DNA from 3 places in the Cellvibrio zantedeschiae genome. Region 3 is predicted to be linked to each of the others. Evidence: predicted binding sites of a transcription regulator. Region 3 holds the regulator's gene; each other region holds the start of a gene.
What was found. The regulator sigma-54, encoded in region 3, starts transcription at its own class of promoters, with help from an activator protein. The targets are predictions, from matches to a motif close to TGGCACANNNNTTGCNNT.
Positions count from the first base shown of each region.

Region 1: the regulator sigma-54 is predicted to act here: its motif matches at 1,741-1,758, upstream of IE104_RS14480 (PEP-CTERM sorting domain-containing protein).
Region 2: the regulator sigma-54 is predicted to act here: its motif matches at 1,192-1,209, upstream of IE104_RS05465 (flagellar hook-length control protein FliK).

Region 1 is NZ_BMYZ01000003.1:93,389-96,537, forward strand. It holds gene rep (DNA helicase Rep) at 1-1,642, shown strand, start outside; gene IE104_RS14480 (PEP-CTERM sorting domain-containing protein) at 1,846-2,439, shown strand; gene IE104_RS14485 (c-type cytochrome) at 2,871-3,149, opposite strand, start outside.
Region 2 is NZ_BMYZ01000001.1:1,222,892-1,226,040, forward strand. It holds gene IE104_RS05455 (ATP-binding SpoIIE family protein phosphatase) at 1-767, shown strand, start outside; gene IE104_RS05460 (Hpt domain-containing protein) at 812-1,156, shown strand; gene IE104_RS05465 (flagellar hook-length control protein FliK) at 1,310-3,028, shown strand.
Region 3 is NZ_BMYZ01000001.1:509,619-512,767, reverse strand. It holds gene lptB (LPS export ABC transporter ATP-binding protein) at 1-667, shown strand, start outside; gene IE104_RS02290 (RNA polymerase factor sigma-54) at 854-2,500, shown strand; gene hpf (ribosome hibernation-promoting factor, HPF/YfiA family) at 2,570-2,860, shown strand; gene IE104_RS02280 (PTS sugar transporter subunit IIA) at 2,875-3,149, shown strand, end outside.

The sequences.
Region 1 (3,149 bases), on a different contig from region 3:
CGACCTCGATAGCGACCATTTGAATTTGGTACAAAACCAAATTTCAAATTGGAAAAATGATTTAATCACCCCCAAACGAGCATTGGAGTTAGCGCAAAGTCCAGGCGAACAAACTATAGCCTTGGTATATCAACAATATAATCAAGCACTTCGCGCATACAATGCTGTCGATTTTGATGATTTGATTTTAATTCCTGTGGACCTATTTCGGCAGCACAGCGAAATACTTTTGCGCTGGCAGAAAAAAATTCGCTATTTATTAGTGGATGAATATCAAGACACCAACTCTAGTCAATATCTATTGGTGCAATTGCTGGTCGGTAACCGCGGCGCGTTAACGGTGGTGGGTGATGACGATCAATCAATTTATGCATGGCGTGGCGCGCGGCCAGAAAATATGGCGCAACTGAAAGTCGACTATCCGCAACTGCGCCTGATCAAGCTCGAACAGAATTATCGTTCCACCAGTCGCATTCTGCGCGTTGCTAACCATTTAATTGCAAATAACCCACACGAATTTGATAAGGCGCTGTGGAGTGAAATGGGCTTGGGCGACCCTATCCGCGTGGTGCGCTGCGCAAATGAAGATGCTGAAGCTGAGCGCGTTGCCACCGAAATTTTGACCCAGCGCTTGCGTAAACAAAATAAATTTCGCGATTACGCTGTGCTCTACCGAGGCAATCATCAATCGCGGTTGCTGGAAATGAAATTACAGCAACACCAGATTCCCTACAAAATCAGCGGCGGCTCCTCATTTTTCGCCAAGACCGAAATTAAAGACATAATGGCGTATTTGCGTTTATTGGTTAATCCCGATGATGACAACGCATTTTTACGCATCGTCAACACCCCGCGCCGCCACATAGGCACCAGCACACTGGAAGCTCTCGGCAGCTACGCGAGCCAACGCCAAATCAGTTTGTTCGCAGCCTTGGATGAAGTGGGCCTCCACAGCCATATCCCCGAAAAAAATCTAGAGCGCTTATTACGTTTTTCGCAGTGGATGAAACAGGTTGCCCTCAACTGCACAACCAATGACCCCATCGCCGGTGTGCGCGAGATGATTGATGACATCGATTATGTGGGCTGGATGCATCAAAACTCGCCCAGCAGCAAAGCCGCCGAAAAACGTATTGAAAACGTCTTTTATCTGGTCGAATCCCTACAAAAAAGCTTGGACAAAACTGCCGACGACGATGAAGACGACGAAAAACGCATTCAAGATGCCATCGCTAAATTAGTATTGCGAGATTTGCTTGAGCGCCAGGAAGAGGAAGATGAAAGCGACCAAGTACAGTTAATGACCCTGCACGCATCCAAAGGCCTGGAGTTTCCGCACGTGTTTATGGTGGGCATGGAAGAGGATTTACTACCGCACCGCAATAGCATCGACGATAACAATATTGAAGAGGAGCGCCGCCTGACTTACGTGGGAATCACTCGCGCGCAAAAAACCTTGACCATGACGCTAGCTGGCAAGCGCAAACAGTTTGGCGAACACAGCCCAACTACGCCCAGCCGTTTTTTGGACGAACTACCAAAAGAAGATGTTGAACACGAAGGATTTGGCGAACACAACCCGGAAAAAAACACAGCGCAAGGAGCGGAAACACTGTCCAGCCTACTGAATTTGTTTGATTAACCCCCCGCAAGTCTAGATGTCGACTTACTTTACACCGAAACCCTACCAATGCAGCCAAAAACACACCAACATTTTGATTTTAAAAGAATTATGTCAGTTGGCTCATCACTTGCATCATAAAGACCACTAGTGTGAACTAGTTCAAACAATCGACCCAACTAGTGTGAACTAGTTCAGATTTTTAACTCAAGGAGTCTTTACAGATGAAAACTCAATTTAAATTGTTAGCAGGTCTTGTACTCGGCGCTGCAGCTTCAATGGCAAACGCTGACGCTATTCCATATCCAAATGTTGGTACCCCAGCACCAGCCAATACTTTCCATGCTGCCAGCACTGGCAACATTTCAGCTTACTTTTTCGGCTCTAGCGCAAGCTATGTAAGCCGTATTGGCTTGAAGGTAAATGGCGTTGATACTGGCATCTACGGTTTAACCAACAACGTTTCTCACTACGGCAACTCAATAAGCTTCGGCAATGTTAACTCAGGCGATACACTGGAATTCGTGTTGCAAGTATTGTCAATCAATAACAGCTGGTACTCTGTTCCAGTGCACAACACTGACAAGAAAAACCATACCTACGCGACTTCATTCAGCGGTGGTAGCGATATCCATGGCCACAGCATCGTTCCAGGCACTTACATCGCGTTCGAAGATCTTTTCAATCTAGGCGACCTTGATTATAACGATCACCAATTCGTATTTACCAACGTTGCAGTTCCAGAACCAGCAGGCTTAGTACTGTTGGGCTTGGGCTTGGTAGCTCTTGGCGCTGCTCGTAGACGTGCTGCCAAGTAAGTTAATTTGTCACCCATAATAAGGTGATAATTGTTTAAGCCAGCTCCCACAAGGAGCTGGCTTTTTCATTTGTATGTCGAGATTTTAGCGGGTTCGCTACCATGGCCCACGCCTTGACTCGACACGCAATTCAGCTCGCCACAATACTTACGCCCGCCAAACCTCAGCTATAAGCTTGCTGTTACTCGCGCTCTGATTGAACTTCGAAAGCTACCCACCTCCCCTTTCCTCTAGCTGAACACTTCTGGCATCAATGTGCCTGACAATGAGGAGCAACGACTTCTTAGCTGCGCTTGTTAAAAATGCGCCTAACGACGAATACCTCCAAGCAATCCAACTTCGGTTGCCAGAAAGATTAACCAGACGGTAATGCGTCCAATAAAAAAGCCAGCATTAATGCTGGCTTTTTTATTGGGCAGAGTAACGACAGCTTATTTACTGCCATCTACCATATATTTTACTGCGCCTTTAATCTCATCATCGGAACAAGCAGCACATGTCCCTTTTGGTGGCATGCTGTTGAAGCCGCCGATAGCGTGCGTATAAAGAGTGTCCAAACCTTTGGCCGCACGAGGACCCCAATCGCCAGCATTACCGAACTTGGGCGCACCGAGCACACCAGTACCGTGACAAGTGGCACAAACGCTGCCATATAAATCCTTGCCTGACTTGGGGCCAGCAGATGCAGGCGCGGCTGGTGCTGCGGCGCA
Region 2 (3,149 bases), 710 kb from region 3:
ATATTGGCGATAGAGTTTTTATGTGGTCAGATGGGATTCATGAAGCACGCAATTCAGACGGCGAAATGTTTGGTGAAGAGCGCCTGTTACAATTGTTTGAAGAAAATGATTGTAGCCAATCTGCATTTGATGAAATTTTGTTGGGCGTTAAAAATTTTATTGGTTCCGGCGAGCAAGACGACGATTTATCCATGATCGAAATTTGTATGCAAGCACCGGAAAATGTTAGTCATCCCAATTACAACTTCAATCAGTCGCAACAAATGGCGCAAGTTGAGTGGGAGTTGCGATTTGAAGTTAAACCAACCAGTTTTAAATCATTCGACCCTTTACCTTTTTTGCTGAATATTCTGACAGAAGAACCAGACCTGCGCGGCTTTAGTGGCAGCCTATACACTATTTTGGCAGAGCTTTATTCCAATGCACTTGAGCATGGTGTACTTGGGTTAAGTGGCGACATTAAAAAAACACCTGAAGGTTTTACTGAGTATTACACCCAGCGTGAAAAACTGTTAAATGAAATTACTACCGGATTTGTTCATATTTATTTTGCGTATTCATCCAACATTGAAGGAGGCTCATTAACGCTGCGTGTTGAAGACAGTGGTGAAGGTTTTGATTATAGTGCACGACAAGGTAAGGAGTTATTGGTAACCGGCTATAGTGGGCGTGGTATAGGCATAGTGGAAAAGCTCTGTAAAACGGTGCGTTATTATGGTTCTGGTAACATGGTTGAAGTGGTGTTCGAATGGGTTAATAATGACTAGCCTGTTGATCATCCTGTGAATGAATTGCGTGCCTGGATTAGCTTATGAACGACCCCCAACATTTAGATTACGATGCGTTGAATGCGCTTAAAGAAGTTATGGAAGATGATTTTGGTTTTTTAATTGAAACCTATTTGAAAGACTCTAGTGATCGCTTGGTAGCGCTTCATGAATTAGTGAAAAGTGAAAATGCAGATTTGATTCGCAGAACCGCCCACAGCTTTAAAGGTAGTAGTAGTAATTTAGGCGCCGTGTTTTTGGCTAGCTTGTGTTCAGTTGTAGAGCGCAACGCTCTCGATCAAAAATTTTTCACCCTGCCTGAAGATGTCTCGCGGATTGAAGCGGAGTTTTTAATCGTTAAACAAAAGATGCTGGATTTTCTTGGTTAGCAACGAATAATAAATTTTACTGTTCTATCGCCTTTTGGCACCTCCCTTGCTTTTATCTTGTTGAAATCGTAAATCAATAACAAAATCCATTCGAAAGCGGCAAGCCCTTGCCGTTTTGTGGTTTTGTGGTGGCAATACAACGAGGTGGCGGCAATGAATAACAGCTCTGCAAATAATTTTTTACTCAAATCCGTACAGGCGCCTGCCGCTCAGGCATCGGTACCCAAACGCAACTATCAGGATGATAACGCCGCCAGCTTCCAACAAAGTTTTAAAGATGTTCATGAAAGCGTGCGAGCGCAAGATGAAAAAGTTGCAAAACCTGCTCCTAAAAAAGTCGCTGCTGCTGATAACCGCAAGCCAGCGAATGACGTTGAGAGAAAGCCCTCTGCACCGGTTAAACAAGCTGAAGAAAATCGCTCGCGCGAGCAGGTAGACACCACCGAAAACAAAGCTGAGAAGAGCGATAAGCTAGCCAATCAGGATTCCAATCCTCAATCCAGCGAAGGTAACGATGCAAACAAAGAATCATCAAGCAAAGATGGCGGCAAAAAATCCACCGCTAAAAACACGACGGAAGATGAAGTGGCTACCGACCTTGCTTCTCCAGTGGTGGCAGCACCTATAGTTCCTGCCGCCTTAACTGCGGTGGAATTGCCTGCGGAAGTTTTAGCTGCAGGTGCCATAGATGTTAAATCTATTATTGAGTCCGGGTTTAACTTGCCTGCAAACATGACCAAAAGCGAACCTGCGATAGCTGCTGGTGATTCTCCAGCAGGAAACACCGTGGTATCGAGCAGTACAGAAGCGGTAGATCAAAGCGTTTTGAATGTGGATATGCTGACCACAACGGCAGATCAAGGCATTCCGAATGTAGATGTGCTTGCCACCACAGCTGACGCGGGGGCCGCACTAAAGCAACAAGCAACAGCTGAATCTTTATCGTCCAAATCTTCCGAAATTGTGGTTGATCTTGAAACATCTCCAATTCCTCAAATTGCAGCTACAGATTCGCCGGATACCCTTGTTGATCAAGCAGCTATTGCATTAACGACCGCAGGTACTTCAGCTCTTCCAAAAACACCTGCAACACAGGCGGCAACCTCAGTTCCACTTGGGGAGGATGCTTCAACGGCGGATGGACTTAGCGCTATACCTGCTCCTCAGGTTGTAGAGAATTCAGCATCCAGGCAGGCCCCTCAGGTTGCGAGCAACCAGCCCTTGGCAGCAGATGCAAATCAAACACAAAACCAGTCACTGGATCCTAAGGCCAGTTTCGAGAAAACCCTGCAAAATATTTCCATACCTGAATCGGCGGGGCGCGATGCAGGAGCTACGTCTGCCGCTGCGCCAGCTAATTCAACTAATAGCGCTCCAGCTACTAGCGCTTTGGATTCGATGTTGCGTTTCAGTGATGCCAATACACCTTCTGCCCGTGGCTTTGTTGTTCAGACCGCAGTGCCTGTACCTGTTGGTCAGCCCCAATGGAGCCAGGCGGTAGGTGAGAAAGTCTTATGGTTAGCGGCGCAAAATGTGAGTTCGGCAGAAATTCACCTCAACCCTGAAAATCTTGGGCCAATGCAAGTTAAGGTCAGCGTTAATCAGGAGCAGACTACGGTTAACTTCACAAGTCATCACCCGGTAGTGCGTGAGGTGCTTGACCAAAACATGGGGCGCCTGCGCGACATGTTCAGTGAGCAGGGTTTGAATTTGGTTAATGTAGACGTATCGGATAAATCGTTCAGTCGCCAACAAGGCGAAGCCAAAGATCAAAAGGGACAAGCTGGCAATAAAGATGTAGCCACTGATGAGGACACACAAGTTGCCGTAAGTGCTATCACCCAACAACGCCTTGTGGATCACTACGCTTAATTCTTCTATTTATGCGAGGCCATTTTGGCTTCGCATATCCTCTGTTTGTTCGTAATTAAACGATGGTGCCCGAGGCCGGACTTGAACCGGCACGCCCCAAAGAGCACCCCTCTACTCTTGC
Region 3 (3,149 bases):
CAATGTTTCAGTTTCCGTTAGCAGCGGCCAAATTGTTGGCCTGTTAGGACCTAACGGCGCCGGTAAAACTACCTGTTTTTATATGATTGCCGGCTTGGTGGAAGCCGACAATGGCCGCGTATTAATTGATGATTTGGATATCACCAACTTGCCTATTCACGGCCGCGCCCGTGCCGGTATTGGATACTTGCCACAAGAAGCGTCTATTTTCCGCAAGCTCAGCGTTGCCGATAACATCATGGCGATTCTTGAAACCCGCAAAGACCTTAACCGCAAGCAGCGCCTGGCGAAAATGGAATCCTTACTGCAAGAATTCCACATCACCCATATTCGCGACAGCCTCGGTATGTCGCTATCAGGTGGTGAACGTCGCCGCGTGGAAATTGCCCGTGCCTTGGCGACAGATCCAAAATTTATCCTGCTCGACGAACCTTTTGCGGGCGTTGACCCCATCTCGGTTGCCGACATCAAAGAAATTGTTCGCCACCTAAAAGATCGCGGCATTGGCGTGTTAATCACCGACCACAACGTGCGCGAAACCCTCGACATTTGCGAAACAGCATTCATTGTTAGCGAAGGTCATATCATTGCCAGCGGTAGCTCTTCCGTTATTCTCGCCAACGATAAAGTTCGTCAGGTTTACCTTGGCGAAGACTTCAAACTTTAAGCTTTTCGTCGTCCATTTCCTTGACAAATTAAAATCCTTAACCATTAGGCATAAAGATTGCTTTAAATATTTCCCTTTAGCGCCATTGAGTTATTGCCTAGTCGTCAAACCCTGACTAAACTCCATCTAACAGTGTTTAGTTTTTTGCTCGCCTCTTTCGCTAGCTAAGGGTTTTTCGTTCGAATAATGAAGCAATCTCTACAACTCAAGCTCGGTCAACAACTGACCATGACCCCGCAGTTGCAACAAGCGATTCGCCTGTTGCAATTATCGACCTTAGATCTCCAACAAGAAATTCAGGAAGCTCTTGATTCCAACCCCATGTTGGAAGTGGAAGATAGCTTTGATACTCCGTCATCATCCAATACCGAATTTGAAGACAGCGACTACGCTCGCACCCAGGAAATAGCAGCCACCAGCGATAGCGGTACCGACGATTTTAGCGAGAGCTATTCCGGTGAGATGACGTACAACGAATCCAGCAGCGAAAAGTTTGGCGATGAAAGCTTTGGCGAAACCAATTTTGGTGACAGCGATGGCTTCAGAGAAAGCGAAAGTTTTACTGACACCGATAACTACGCCGGCACAGATGATTACAGCGAAAGCGCAACCGAATGGAACGAAGCCATTCCTGCCGATTTACCCGTAGATACCAGTTGGGATGACGTATACCAAACCAGCCAATCCAGTGGATCTACCAATTACGAAAACGACGACAACGATTTTGAAAGTCGCCGCGCCGCTACTGATTCGCTGTACGACCACCTTATGTGGCAACTCAATCTCACGCCTATGTCTGATCGCGACCGCATAATTGCCATGGCAATTATTGATGCGGTTGAACCTAGCGGAATGCTATCAGTCACATTAGAAGACATTTTCAGTGGCCTGATCACCGAATGGGATGATTTGGAGCTGGATGAAGTGGAAGCGGTTCAGCACCGCATCCAACAGTTTGATCCTTGCGGCGCCTGCAGCCAAAACCTGGCCGAATGCTTGAGTGTGCAGCTGCAACAATTCGATGCTTCAACGCCCTTTTTGGCCGAAGCAAAACTCATTGCCAAACAATATTTACCACTACTGGCAAGCCGCGATTTCCGCCAGTTAATGCGCAGGACCAAACTTAAAGAGGATGAGCTTAGCCAAGCGGTAAGCTTGATTCAAAGCCTGAATCCACGCCCCGGCGACATGATTGCCAGCGGTGAAACAGAATATGTAGTGCCCGATGTTTTTGTGGAAAAACGTGAAGGCCGCTGGATGGTAGAGTTAAATCCGGAAATAGCGCCGCGTTTACGCATCAACTCTGATTATGCATCGCTGGTAAAACGTGCGGACTCCAGCAGTGACAATACATTCCTGAAAGACAATTTGCAGGAAGCGCGTTGGTTCTTGAAAAGTTTGCAAAGCCGTAACGAAACCCTGTTAAAAGTGGCCAGTTGTATCGTTGAAAAACAACGAGGCTTTTTGGAGTACGGCGCCGAAGCAATGAAGCCATTGGTACTGCATGATATTGCGGAAATTGTTGAGATGCATGAATCGACTATTTCGCGCGTGACTACGCAAAAATTTATGCACACACCGCAAGGTATTTTTGAACTGAAATATTTTTTCTCCAGCCATGTGAGCACAGATTCCGGTGGCGAATGTTCTTCCACAGCCATTCGCGCCCTGATCAAAAAGCTGGTGAGCGCGGAGAACCCTAAAAAACCACTAAGCGATAGCAAAATTACCGATCTACTCGGCGAACAAGGCATTCAGGTTGCACGCCGCACCATTGCTAAATATCGCGAGTCGCTCAACATTCCGCCATCGAATGAGCGCAAAACACTTTAACTGAAAATATTAAGCTGGAAATATTTTGTGAGTGCATTTGGCACTCATGTAACCACCGAGGATGTATCTATGCAAATAAATGTCAGTGGCCACCACGTAGAAGTTACCGAATCAATGAGAGATTACGTGATCAGCAAATTGGAGCGTTTAAGCAATCATCACGACCGCATCACTAATACTCACGTTATTCTTTCGGTTGATAAACTCGAACAAAAAGCGGAAGCCACTTTACACGTTAGCGGAAAAGATATTTTTGCCGATGCCACAGATCCCGATCTATATACAGCAATAGATTCCCTGGCCGACAAATTGGATCGCCAGCTAATTAAACATAAAGAAAAGATGCGCAGCCATCGCTAAAAGCTCGGACAACTATGCAAATTCAATCACTGTTAACACCCGAACGCGCTTGCAGTAGCCTTGAGGCCAGCAGCAAACGACGCGCATTGGAATTACTTGCAGAAGTTATTGCGCAAGATATTTCAACCATTGATGCCGATGATTTAGTGCGTCGGTTTCTTGCGCGCGAGCGTTTGGGGTCAACAGGCGTTGGGCACGGCATTGCAATCCCGCACTGCCGCATCAATAACAGCGCGGGTGCTATAGGTGCACTTATTACGCTAAAGCATCCCGTTGAATTCGATTCTAT